DNA from 2 places in the Pseudomonas sp. AC070 genome. Region 2 is predicted to be linked to the other one. Evidence: predicted binding sites of a transcription regulator. Region 2 holds the regulator's gene; the other holds the start of a gene.
What was found. Region 2 encodes sigma-54, which starts transcription at its own class of promoters, with help from an activator protein. Its sites were predicted from a motif close to ANTGGCATNNANNTTGCTNT; they were not measured.

Region 1 (5,329 bases), 2.8 Mb from region 2:
GACGACTCGTCGGTGGCACGAAAGCAGGTCACTCGTTGTCTGCAGTCTGTGGGCGTTGAAGTGACAGCGCTCAACGATGGCCGCCAGGCCCTGGAATTTCTGCGCAAGTTGGCAGACGAGGGCAAGCGTCCGGAAGACGAATTCATCATGCTGATTTCCGATATCGAAATGCCGGAAATGGATGGCTACACGCTGACCGCGGAGATTCGTGCGGACTCGCGCATGCAGAAGCTGCACATCCTCCTGCATACTTCCCTGTCGGGCGTATTCAACCAAGCTATGGTGAAGAAGGTGGGGGCCGACGATTTCCTCGCCAAATTCCGGCCAGACGATTTGGCCAACCGCGTGATTGAACGCATTAACGTTTCAGATTGAAGCTGAGGGCCGCACGGCCCTTTAGCAAACCTACAGGTATGGTGAGGCAGCGCTAGTGTCTTCAGGTAACGTGGATTTTGAGCAGTTCCGGATCTTCCTGGAAAAGGCCTGTGGCATCGTGTTGGGGGCCAACAAGCAATACCTGGTCTCCAGCCGGCTCAACAAGCTGATGGAACAGAACAGCATCAAATCCCTCGGTGAACTGGTGCAACGCATGCAAAGCACGCCGCGCGGCGGGTTGCGCGAGCAGGTGGTTGATGCCATGACCACCAACGAAACCCTGTGGTTTCGTGACACCTATCCCTTCGAAGTATTAAAGAATCGCGTCTATCCCGAGTTGCTCAAAGCCAACCCCAGCGCGCGCTTGCGCATCTGGTCGGCGGCGTCTTCCTCGGGGCAGGAACCGTATTCGTTGTCGATGGCTACCGATGAGTTCGAGCGCAGCAACCTGGGCCAGCTCAAAGGCGGCGTGCAGATTGTCGCCACCGATCTATCCAGCGCCATGCTGCAGGCCTGTAAATCCGGTGAGTACGACAGTCTGGCGATTGGTCGGGGTTTGTCGCAAGAACGTTTGCAGCGCTACTTCGATCCCAAAGGCAACGGCCGCTTTGCGATCAAGCCGGCCATTCGTACCCGTGTCGAATTCCGTGCACTGAACCTGCTCGACAGCTACGCCAGCCTTGGCAAGTTCGACATCGTGTTCTGCCGGAACGTGTTGATCTACTTCTCCGCCGAAGTAAAGAAAGACATCCTGCTGCGCATTCACGCCACCTTGAAACCGGGCGGCTATTTGTTCCTCGGTGCATCCGAAGCGCTTAACGGCCTGCCGGATCACTATCAGATGGTGCAATGCAGTCCTGGCATCATCTACAAGGTTAAATAACGTCGTAGCGATGCCAAAAAGGGAGGCCACATGCCTCCTTTTTTATTGCCTGGCGTTTGCCCCCAAGCGGCAAATTTGCATCCTCTTGCCGTCGTTGCCATTGCCGGGCAGCGGAAAAGCCTTGCCGGTTGCGCTGGAAAATTGGCTGCTATTCCAAGTAAGCCTTTGAAATTAAAGAGATAAATTAGTTGGCATAGCCTTTGCTAAGTGTCTTGCACAGAAAACCCGTTGGCCCATTGGCAAAGGTTCGCAGACATGAGCATCAGCTTCGACTCAGCACTCGGCATTCACGAAAAGGCATTGGGCTTCCGCGCCCAGCGCGCTGAAGTGCTGGCCAACAACCTGGCCAACGCAGACACCCCCAACTTTAAAGCCCGCGACCTGAACTTCGCCTCGGTGCTCGCCGCCCAGGCTGAAAAGACCCAGCGCTCGCCGGTTTCTCTGGCCACCACCAACACCGGCCACATTGCCGCTGAAGGCATGGCCATTGCCGATCCGGGCCTGAAATTCCGCGTGCCGACGCAGCCCTCGATTGACCAGAACACGGTCGACGAGCAAATCGAACAATCCAATTACGCAGAAAACGCTGTGCAGTTCCAAGCCAGCTTCACCCTGCTGAACGCCAAATTCAAAGGCCTTGTTGCTGCGATTCGCGGCGAATAACGGAGACCACTGCCATGTCCCTTTCCAGTGTGTTCAATATCGCCGGTACCGGCATGAGTGCTCAGACCACCCGCCTGAACACCATCTCCAGCAACATTGCCAACGCCGAGACCGTGTCCTCCAGCGTCGACAAAACCTACCGCGCCCGTCACCCGGTGTTCGCCACCGTGTTCACCGACCAGCAAGCGCAGCAGAACGGCGACCGTGGTTCGCTGTTCGCCGACCAGGACAACTCCGGTCGTGGCGTGCAGGTCATGGGTGTGGTGGAAGACCAGAGCAGCCTGACACCGCGCTACGAACCCAATCACCCGGCGGCGGATAAAGACGGCTACGTCTACTACCCCAACGTCAACGTGGTGGAAGAGATGGCCGACATGATCTCCGCCAGCCGCGCGTTCCAGACCAATACCGAAATGATGAATACCGCCAAACAAATGATGACCAAGGTGCTGACCCTGGGTCAGTAAGCCGGACTTAGGGGTAAGAAATGGCCGTCGATAGCGTAAGCAACCAGTCATCAGTCCTTGATCAGTACGCCATTAAGGACACTGGTACCCAGGACAAGACCCTCGGCAAGGATCAGTTCCTGCAATTGCTGGTAGCCCAAATGAACAACCAGAACCCGCTGGACCCGCAAACCAACAGTGAATTCGTGGCGCAATTGGCCCAGTTCACCCAGGTGGAGAGTCTGGACAACCTCAACACCAGCGTGGAAAGCATCCTTTCCAGCACCCAGTCGTCGCAGGCGTTGCAAGCCTCGTCGCTGGTGGGCCGCAAAGTGATTCTGTCCACCGACACCGCCATGGTCGACACCAAGGAAACGTTCAAAGGCTCGATTGCCCTCACCAGCGGCACCGACAACCTGTTCGTCAACGTGCTCGACAGCAAGGGTTCGCAAGTGGCGCGGGTCAACTTGGGGCAGCAGAAAACCGGCCAGGTCACGTTTATGTGGGATGGCAAAGATTCCAGCGGCAACGTCTTGCCGCCTGGCAAATACAGTTTCGAAGCGAAGGCGTCGGTCGGAGGCAAAGAAGTGGCGATGGGCACCAGCCTGCCGGCCAACGTCGACAGCGTGACCCTGGGGATCAACGGCGGCGAAATGCTGCTCAACCTCGCAGGGCTCGGCAGCATCGGCATTTCCAAAGTTCAAGTGATAGGTCAATAACTGCCGGCAACCCGGCGTTCAGGAGCATCCCATGTCGTTCAATATCGGACTTAGCGGTATCAAAGCCGCCTCCAGTGACCTGAATATCACTGGTAACAACATCGCCAACGCCGGCACCGTGGGCTTTAAACAGTCCCGTGCCGAATTCCAAGACCTGTATTCCTCGTCCATGCTGGCCTCCAGCAGCAACGCCATCGGCAGCGGCGTGTTGCTCGGCAACGTGGCGCAGCTGTTCAACCAGGGCACTATCGACTACACCGAAAACGCCCTGGACATGGGTATCAACGGCAACGGCTTCTTCGTGACCAGCAACAACGGTTCGATCAGCTACACCCGTGCCGGTTACTTCGGTACTGATAAAGAAGGCTTTATCGTCGATAACAACGGCTACAACCTGCAGGGCTATTCGGTAGACGGCAACGGCCAGCTGCAAAACGGCATCGTCGGCAACCTGAGCATTCAAACCGCCAACCAGGCGCCGCGTGCCACTACCGCGATTACCCAGAGCTTCAACCTGAACTCCTCGAGCAAGGCGCCGACCACCACGCCGTTCGACCCGGCGGATCCCACCACCTACACCTCGTCCACCTCGGTGAACATTTACGACGCCCAGGGCAACGCCCACGTCATGACCCAGTATTTCCTGAACAACGCCAACCCAGCGGCAACTCCGCCCGTGGCGAACAACTGGACCATGAACGTACTGATCGACGGCCGTAACCCGCAGGATCCGACCAGCACTACGCCGTTGAACTCGACGTTGACCTTCGACGGCGCCGGCCAATTGGCAACCGTTACGCCAAATACCGCTGGCCTGACCTACGCCAACAACAAACTCAGCATCAACAACTGGGTGCCGGCGCAATCCGACGGCGGCACGCCACCGGTGTGGTCTGCCAATGGCGCCGCCGCCTCGACAGCGGTGACCCTGGATATCCGCGGCTCCTCGCAGGTATCCAGCACCTTCGCCGTTAACAAAGTCACCCAGGACGGTTACACCACCGGCCAACTGTCGGGCCTGGAAATTGACGACACCGGCCAGGTATTCGCTCGCTACACCAACGGCCAGTCGAAGATTCAAGGCCAAGTGATTCTGGCCAACTTCGCCAACGTGCAGGGCCTGACCCCAGTCGGCAAAACCCAGTGGGTTCAGTCGGCGGATTCGGGCGAGCCCGTGGTCGGTACGCCGCGTGCCGGCACGTTGGGTTCGTTGACTGCTGGTGCGTTGGAGTCGTCCAACGTCGACATTTCCACCGAGTTGGTCGACCTGATCGTGGCGCAGCGTAACTACCAGGCCAACGCCAAAACCATCGAGACCGAAAACGCCGTGACGCAAACCATCATCAACTTGCGTTAACACGGTTGCCGCTGGCGGCAAACCGTCGCCGCACACCTGCAAAGGGCTTCTCTGGAAGCCCTTTGTTATTTTAGAAATCCCTTTTTTATCAACGGTGTACAGAATTTTCTCGAGATTGGCACGATGCCTGCTTTACAGCTTGCATAGAGCCGCAGGCCGTCAACGTTTGGCTGGCCCAATCTCGGAGAATCACCATGGATAAAATGCTGTACGTCGCCATGACAGGGGCAAGCCAGAACACCCTGGCCCAGCGCGCCCATGCCAACAACCTGGCGAACATCTCCACCAACGGTTTCCGCCGCGACTTCGAACAAGCCCGCTCGATGCAGGTGTTCGGCGACAGCTTTCCGTCGCGCGTGTACGCCATGAGCGAACGCCCCGGCACCGACTTCACGCCCGGCACCTTGCAAGACACCGGCAACCCGATGGATGTCGCCGTCAGCGGCCAGGGTTGGGTGGCCGTGCAAGCGCCCGATGGCAGCGAAGCCTACGTGCGCACCGCCAGCCTGAAAATCGACGCCCTTGGCCAACTGCGCACCGGCAGCGGCTTGCCGGTATTGGGCAACGGCGGACCGATTGCCGTGCCACCGGAACAGAAAGTGGAGATCGGCGAAGACGGCACCATTTCCATTCGCGCCCTTGGCGAGGCGCCGAATGTGCTGGCCGAGGTGGACCGCATCAAGCTGGTCAACCCCGACCTCAAGCAAATGGAAAAGGGCCCGGACGGCATGATCCATTTCAAAGGCACCACGCCGCCGCTGGCCGACAACACCGTGAAGCTGACGTCCGGTTTCGTCGAGACCAGCAACGTCAATGCGGTGGAAGAGATGACCTCGATCCTCTCGCTGTCCCGCCAGTTCGAACTGCAAGTGAAGATGATGCGAAC
Region 2 (5,329 bases):
GTCGACGGCAGCGAATTCAAAACCTTCAGCACGCTGGACGGTCAGGGCATCAAAATGCTGATCAACTCCGGTGTGCGTACGGCCATCATCACCGGGCGCTCAACCCCAGTGGTTGAGCGTCGTGCACAGAACCTCGGCATTCAGCACTTGTACCAAGGTCGCGAAGACAAACTGGTGGTGCTCGATGAGCTTCTCGCCGAACTCGACCTACAGTACGAAGACGTCGCCTACCTGGGTGACGACTTGCCAGACCTGCCGGCGATTCGCCGCGTGGGCCTGGGCATGGCTGTCGCCAACGCCAATGATTTTGTTCGCCAACATGCCCACGGTGTGACCCAAGCCCGCGGCGGCGAAGGCGCGGCGCGCGAATTTTGCGAGCTCATCCTGCAGGCGCAGGGCAACCTTGAAGCGGCGCAAGCCGCCTATTTATAGAGCCGATCATGCTGCGCAAACTGCTTCTTACCTTATCGTTTGGCCTCGCGGCGCTGCTGGTAGCGGCGCTCGGCTATTGGAATCTGAACCCGGAAAGTTTGCTGGAGCAGAAACCACAGGCCAGCACCGACAACGCCGTGGACTTCTATGTGATCAACGCCAAAAGCGTCGAATTCCAAGCCGACGGCAAGCTGCACTACGAAATGACCAGCGATAAAGTCGAGCACTTGAAAGACAGCGACAAGAGCCTGGTAACCAAGCCGGACCTGCTGCTGTATCGCGGCGCCGCCGAGCCGTGGCACGTTCAAAGCGAGCGTGGCGAAGTGGCGCCAGGCGGTACCGAGGTCGAGCTGATCGACAATGTGCGCATCGCCCGCACCGATGAAAAAAATCGCCCCACCATCATTACCAGCAGTCGCATGACCGTGTTCCCGGACAAGGAATTTGCGCAGACCCAGCAAGCCGTTAGAATCGAGGCCGCCAATGGAGTGACCACGGCTAACGGAATGAAAGCGTATTTGAAAGACAGCCGGGTGCTCCTGCTGTCCAACGTAAGAGGCCAGCATGAGGTTCGTTAATAAATTCTCCCTTCACACCCTGTCCTTGCTCATGAGTCTGGGTGCGGCGATTGCCAGCTCCAGCGCCTGGGCATTGCCAACGGACCGCGAGCAACCCATTCGCGTGCAGGCCGACAGTGCTGAACTCGACGACAAACAAGGCGTAGCCGTATACCGCGGCGACGTCGTCATTACCCAGGGCAGCATGAAGATCACTGGCCACACAGTGACCATCACGCAAAACGCCACGGGTGACATCGAAGTGTTCACCGCCGTGGGCACCCCCGCCTACTACGAGCAAAAGCCAGCGGTCGACAAAGAGATCGTCAAGGCCTATGGCCTGACCATCCAATACTTCGCCGCTAAAGACCGCATCGTGCTGATCGACCAAGCCAAGGTGATTCAGGAAGGCAACACCTTCGAAGGCGAGAAAATCGTCTATGACACCCAGCGCCAGATCGTCAACGCCGGCCGCGCCAATGGCACCAACGTGACCACACCGCGCCCACGCATCGACATGGTCATCCAGCCCAAGAACAAACCCGCTGGCGCTCAACCAGCCGACAAACAGGCGCAGTAATGGCGACTCTCAAAGCCCAACATCTGGCCAAAGCCTACAAAGGCCGCCAGGTGGTTCGTGATGTCAGCCTGTCGATCGAAAGCGGCCAGATCGTTGGCTTGCTGGGTCCTAACGGCGCCGGCAAAACCACGTGCTTCTACATGATCGTGGGCCTGGTCAATGCCGATCAGGGCCGCGTACTGATCGACCAGGACGACGTCACCAGCCTGCCCATGCACGGCCGCGCACGTGCCGGCATCGGCTACCTGCCGCAGGAAGCGTCCATTTTCCGCAAGCTGTCGGTGGCCGATAACATCATGGCCATTCTGGAAACGCGTAAAGAGCTCGACAGCGCCAGCCGCCGCAAGGAACTGGAAAGCCTGTTGCAGGAATTTCACATCAGCCACATTCGCGACAACCTCGGCATGAGCTTGTCCGGTGGTGAACGCCGCCGTGTAGAAATCGCCCGGGCCCTGGCCACCGCGCCGAAGTTCATCCTGCTCGATGAGCCCTTCGCTGGCGTAGACCCGATTTCGGTTGGCGACATCAAGCAGATCATTCATCACCTCAAAGCCAAAGGCATTGGCGTGTTGATTACTGACCACAACGTGCGTGAAACCCTGGATATCTGCGAGACCGCGTACATCGTCAACGACGGCCAATTGATTGCCGAAGGCGACGCTGAAACCATCCTCGCCAACCAGTTGGTGAAAGAGGTTTACCTGGGTCACGAATTCCGCCTCTAAGAGCGTTCTGTAGCCGCAATCAGATGCGCACTACAGACTTCGATTGAGGACTAGGCAAACGCCTCAGACTTAGGCATATAATTTGCTTCCTGGTGGCGCTTCGGCGCCCTCGTTGTGGAAGCGCGTATGCGCCGGCGAATAAGGTCTTAAGCCCCCTCCATGAAACCATCGCTCGTCCTAAAAATGGGCCAGCAGCTGACGATGACACCGCAGCTGCAACAAGCCATCCGCTTACTCCAACTGTCCACGCTGGATCTTCAACAAGAGATTCAGGAGGCGCTGGAGTCCAATCCCATGCTCGAACGCCAGGAAGAAGGCGAGGACTTCGATAACAGCGATCCGCTGGCCGATGGTGCCGAAAGTGCGCCGCCCGCACCGAACAACGAAGAGTCCTACCAAGACACTAGCTACCAAGAAACCTCGGCGCCCACCGTCGACAACTTGGAAGACGGCGAATGGGGCGAACGCATTCCCAATGAGCTTCCCGTCGACACGGCGTGGGAAGACATCTACCAAACCAGCGCCAGCAGCCTGCCCTCCAACGACGATGACGAGTGGGATTTCACCACCCGCACCTCGGCTGGCGAAAGCCTTCAAAGCCATATGCTCTGGCAGCTCAACCTGGCGCCGATGTCCGACAAGGACCGCCTGGTTGCCGTCACCCTGATCGACTGCATCAACGATCAGGGTTATCTGGAAGAAACCCTAGAAGAAGTGCTGGAGGCGTTCGATCCGGAGCTGGATATTGAGCTCGACGAAGTCGAAGCCGTGCTGCACCGCATCCAGCAATTCGAACCGTCCGGCATTGGCGCCCGCGACCTGCGCGAATGCCTGTTGCTGCAACTGCGTCAGTTGCCAACAAAAACCCCGTGGCTGGCCGAAGCGCAGCGCCTGGCAGGCGATTACCTCGACCTGCTCGGCAACCGCGATTACAGCCAACTGATGCGCCGCATGAAGCTCAAGGAAGACGAGCTGCGTCAGGTCATCGAACTGATTCAAAGCCTCAACCCGCGCCCGGGTTCGCAAATTGAAGCGAGCGAGCCGGAGTACGTGGTGCCCGACGTGATCGTGCGCAAGCACAACGACCGCTGGCTGGTGGAGCTCAATCAGGAAGCGATGCCCAAGCTGCGGGTCAATCCGCAGTACGCCGGCTTCGTTCGTCGCGCCGACTCCAGCGCTGACAACACCTTTATGCGCAATCAGCTGCAAGAGGCGCGTTGGTTTATCAAGAGCCTGCAAAGCCGCAACGAAACATTGATGAAAGTGGCCAGCCAGATCGTCGAACACCAACGGGGCTTTCTCGACTACGGCGACGAAGCCATGAAGCCGCTGGTTCTGCATGACATTGCTGAAGCGGTGGGCATGCATGAATCGACGATCTCGCGCGTTACCACGCAAAAATTCATGCACACCCCGCGTGGCATTTATGAGCTGAAGTACTTCTTCTCCAGCCACGTCAGCACCTCCGAAGGCGGCGAATGCTCGTCAACGGCGATACGCGCAATCATCAAAAAACTGGTTGCGGCGGAAAATGCGAAAAAGCCGTTGAGTGACAGCAAGATCGCTGGTTTACTGGAGGCACAGGGCATTCAGGTAGCCCGTCGCACAGTCGCCAAATACCGCGAATCCCTCGGGATAGCGCCTTCCAGTGAACGTAAGCGACTGATGTAAACGCCTGACACGGTTCGCCTGCGAACCTGGCGCTGGCAAGACGGCTACACTGATCCAAGGCCAAAGTGTTCCGGCGACAAGCCCGTTAGCTTGTCTCTTACACACGGCAATAAGGAGAAAGCGGTATGCAAGTCAACATCAGTGGACATCAGCTGGATGTGACCGACGCCCTACGCGACTACATCGACGAGAAACTCAGTCGACTGGAACGCCACTTCGACAAGATCACCAACGTGCAAGTGACCATGGAGGTCGAGAAGCTCAAGCAGAAAATCGAAGCGACTTTGCACATCGCCGGGGGCGAAGTGGTCGCCAACGCCGAACATGACGACATGTACGCAGCCATCGATCTACTCACCGACAAACTCGACCGCCAACTTATCAAACATAAGGAAAAGCAACTGGGTCGCCTGCAAGGCGCCACAGCTCGCTGACACCACCCCAACCCATGATTCGACTTGAAAATATCCTGACCCCCGGCCGCTCCCTCGTGGGCGTGCCGGGAGGCAGCAAAAAGCGCGTACTCGAACAAATCGCCAACCTGGTCGCACGCGAGTTGCCCGACCTCGATGGCCAAGACATTTTCGAAAGCCTGGTGGCGCGCGAGAAACTCGGCTCCACCGGCTTTGGCAATGGCATCGCCATTCCGCATTGCCGCCTGCCGGGCTGCACGGCTCCCATCAGCGCCCTGCTGCGTCTCGATTCCGCAGTCGATTTCGACGCCATCGACGGCGCGCCAGTCGACTTGCTGTTTGTGCTGTTGGTGCCCGAAGCGGCCACCGATGAGCACTTGGAATTGCTTCGTCAGATCGCCAGCATGCTTGATCGCAGCGAGGTTCGTGACCAATTGCGCCACGCCCCAACCAGCGAAAGTCTTTACCAGGTCGTCGTCGACGTTCAAAACGGCCGCTAGACGAACAGGTGACTGTGCATGCGTTTGATCATCGTCAGTGGCCGGTCCGGTTCAGGTAAAAGCACAGCGCTCGATGTGCTTGAAGACAACGGTTTCTACTGCATCGACAACCTGCCCGCCGGGCTCTTGCCCGAGTTGGCCGAACGCTCCCTGCTGCACACCGAACTGGTTCAACCGCTGGTGGCCGTGTCCATCGATGCACGCAACCTGCCCAGCCAGCTCAAACGCTTTCCCGAACTGCTCGCCGAAGTGCGCGCCCGTCACATTCAGTGCGATGTGCTGTACTTGGACGCCGACGACGAAACCCTGCTCAAGCGCTTCTCCGAAACTCGCCGCCGCCACCCGCTGACCACGGACGAGCGTTCGCTGGCCGAAGCCATCCGCGATGAAAGTGTGCTGCTGAGCCCGATCACCGACCTGGCCGACCTCAAGGTCGACACCACGCACCTCA

Region 1: the regulator sigma-54 is predicted to act here: its motif matches at 1,446-1,465, upstream of flgB (flagellar basal body rod protein FlgB).

The regions. Positions count from the first base shown of each region.
Region 1 is NZ_OZ409871.1:3,737,539-3,742,867, reverse strand. Features, by position in the region: gene ACZZ0Q_RS16815 (chemotaxis protein CheV) at 1-375, shown strand, start outside; gene cheR (protein-glutamate O-methyltransferase CheR) at 431-1,258, shown strand; gene flgB (flagellar basal body rod protein FlgB) at 1,514-1,921, shown strand; gene flgC (flagellar basal body rod protein FlgC) at 1,936-2,388, shown strand; gene ACZZ0Q_RS16795 (flagellar hook assembly protein FlgD) at 2,409-3,086, shown strand; gene flgE (flagellar hook protein FlgE) at 3,118-4,443, shown strand; gene ACZZ0Q_RS16785 (flagellar basal body rod protein FlgF) at 4,638-5,329, shown strand, end outside.
Region 2 is NZ_OZ409871.1:933,603-938,931, reverse strand. Features, by position in the region: gene ACZZ0Q_RS04100 (KdsC family phosphatase) at 1-432, shown strand, start outside; gene lptC (LPS export ABC transporter periplasmic protein LptC) at 441-1,010, shown strand; gene lptA (lipopolysaccharide transport periplasmic protein LptA) at 997-1,569, shown strand; gene lptB (LPS export ABC transporter ATP-binding protein) at 1,569-2,294, shown strand; gene ACZZ0Q_RS04080 (RNA polymerase factor sigma-54) at 2,454-3,965, shown strand; gene hpf (ribosome hibernation-promoting factor, HPF/YfiA family) at 4,091-4,399, shown strand; gene ptsN (PTS IIA-like nitrogen regulatory protein PtsN) at 4,414-4,878, shown strand; gene rapZ (RNase adapter RapZ) at 4,897-5,329, shown strand, end outside.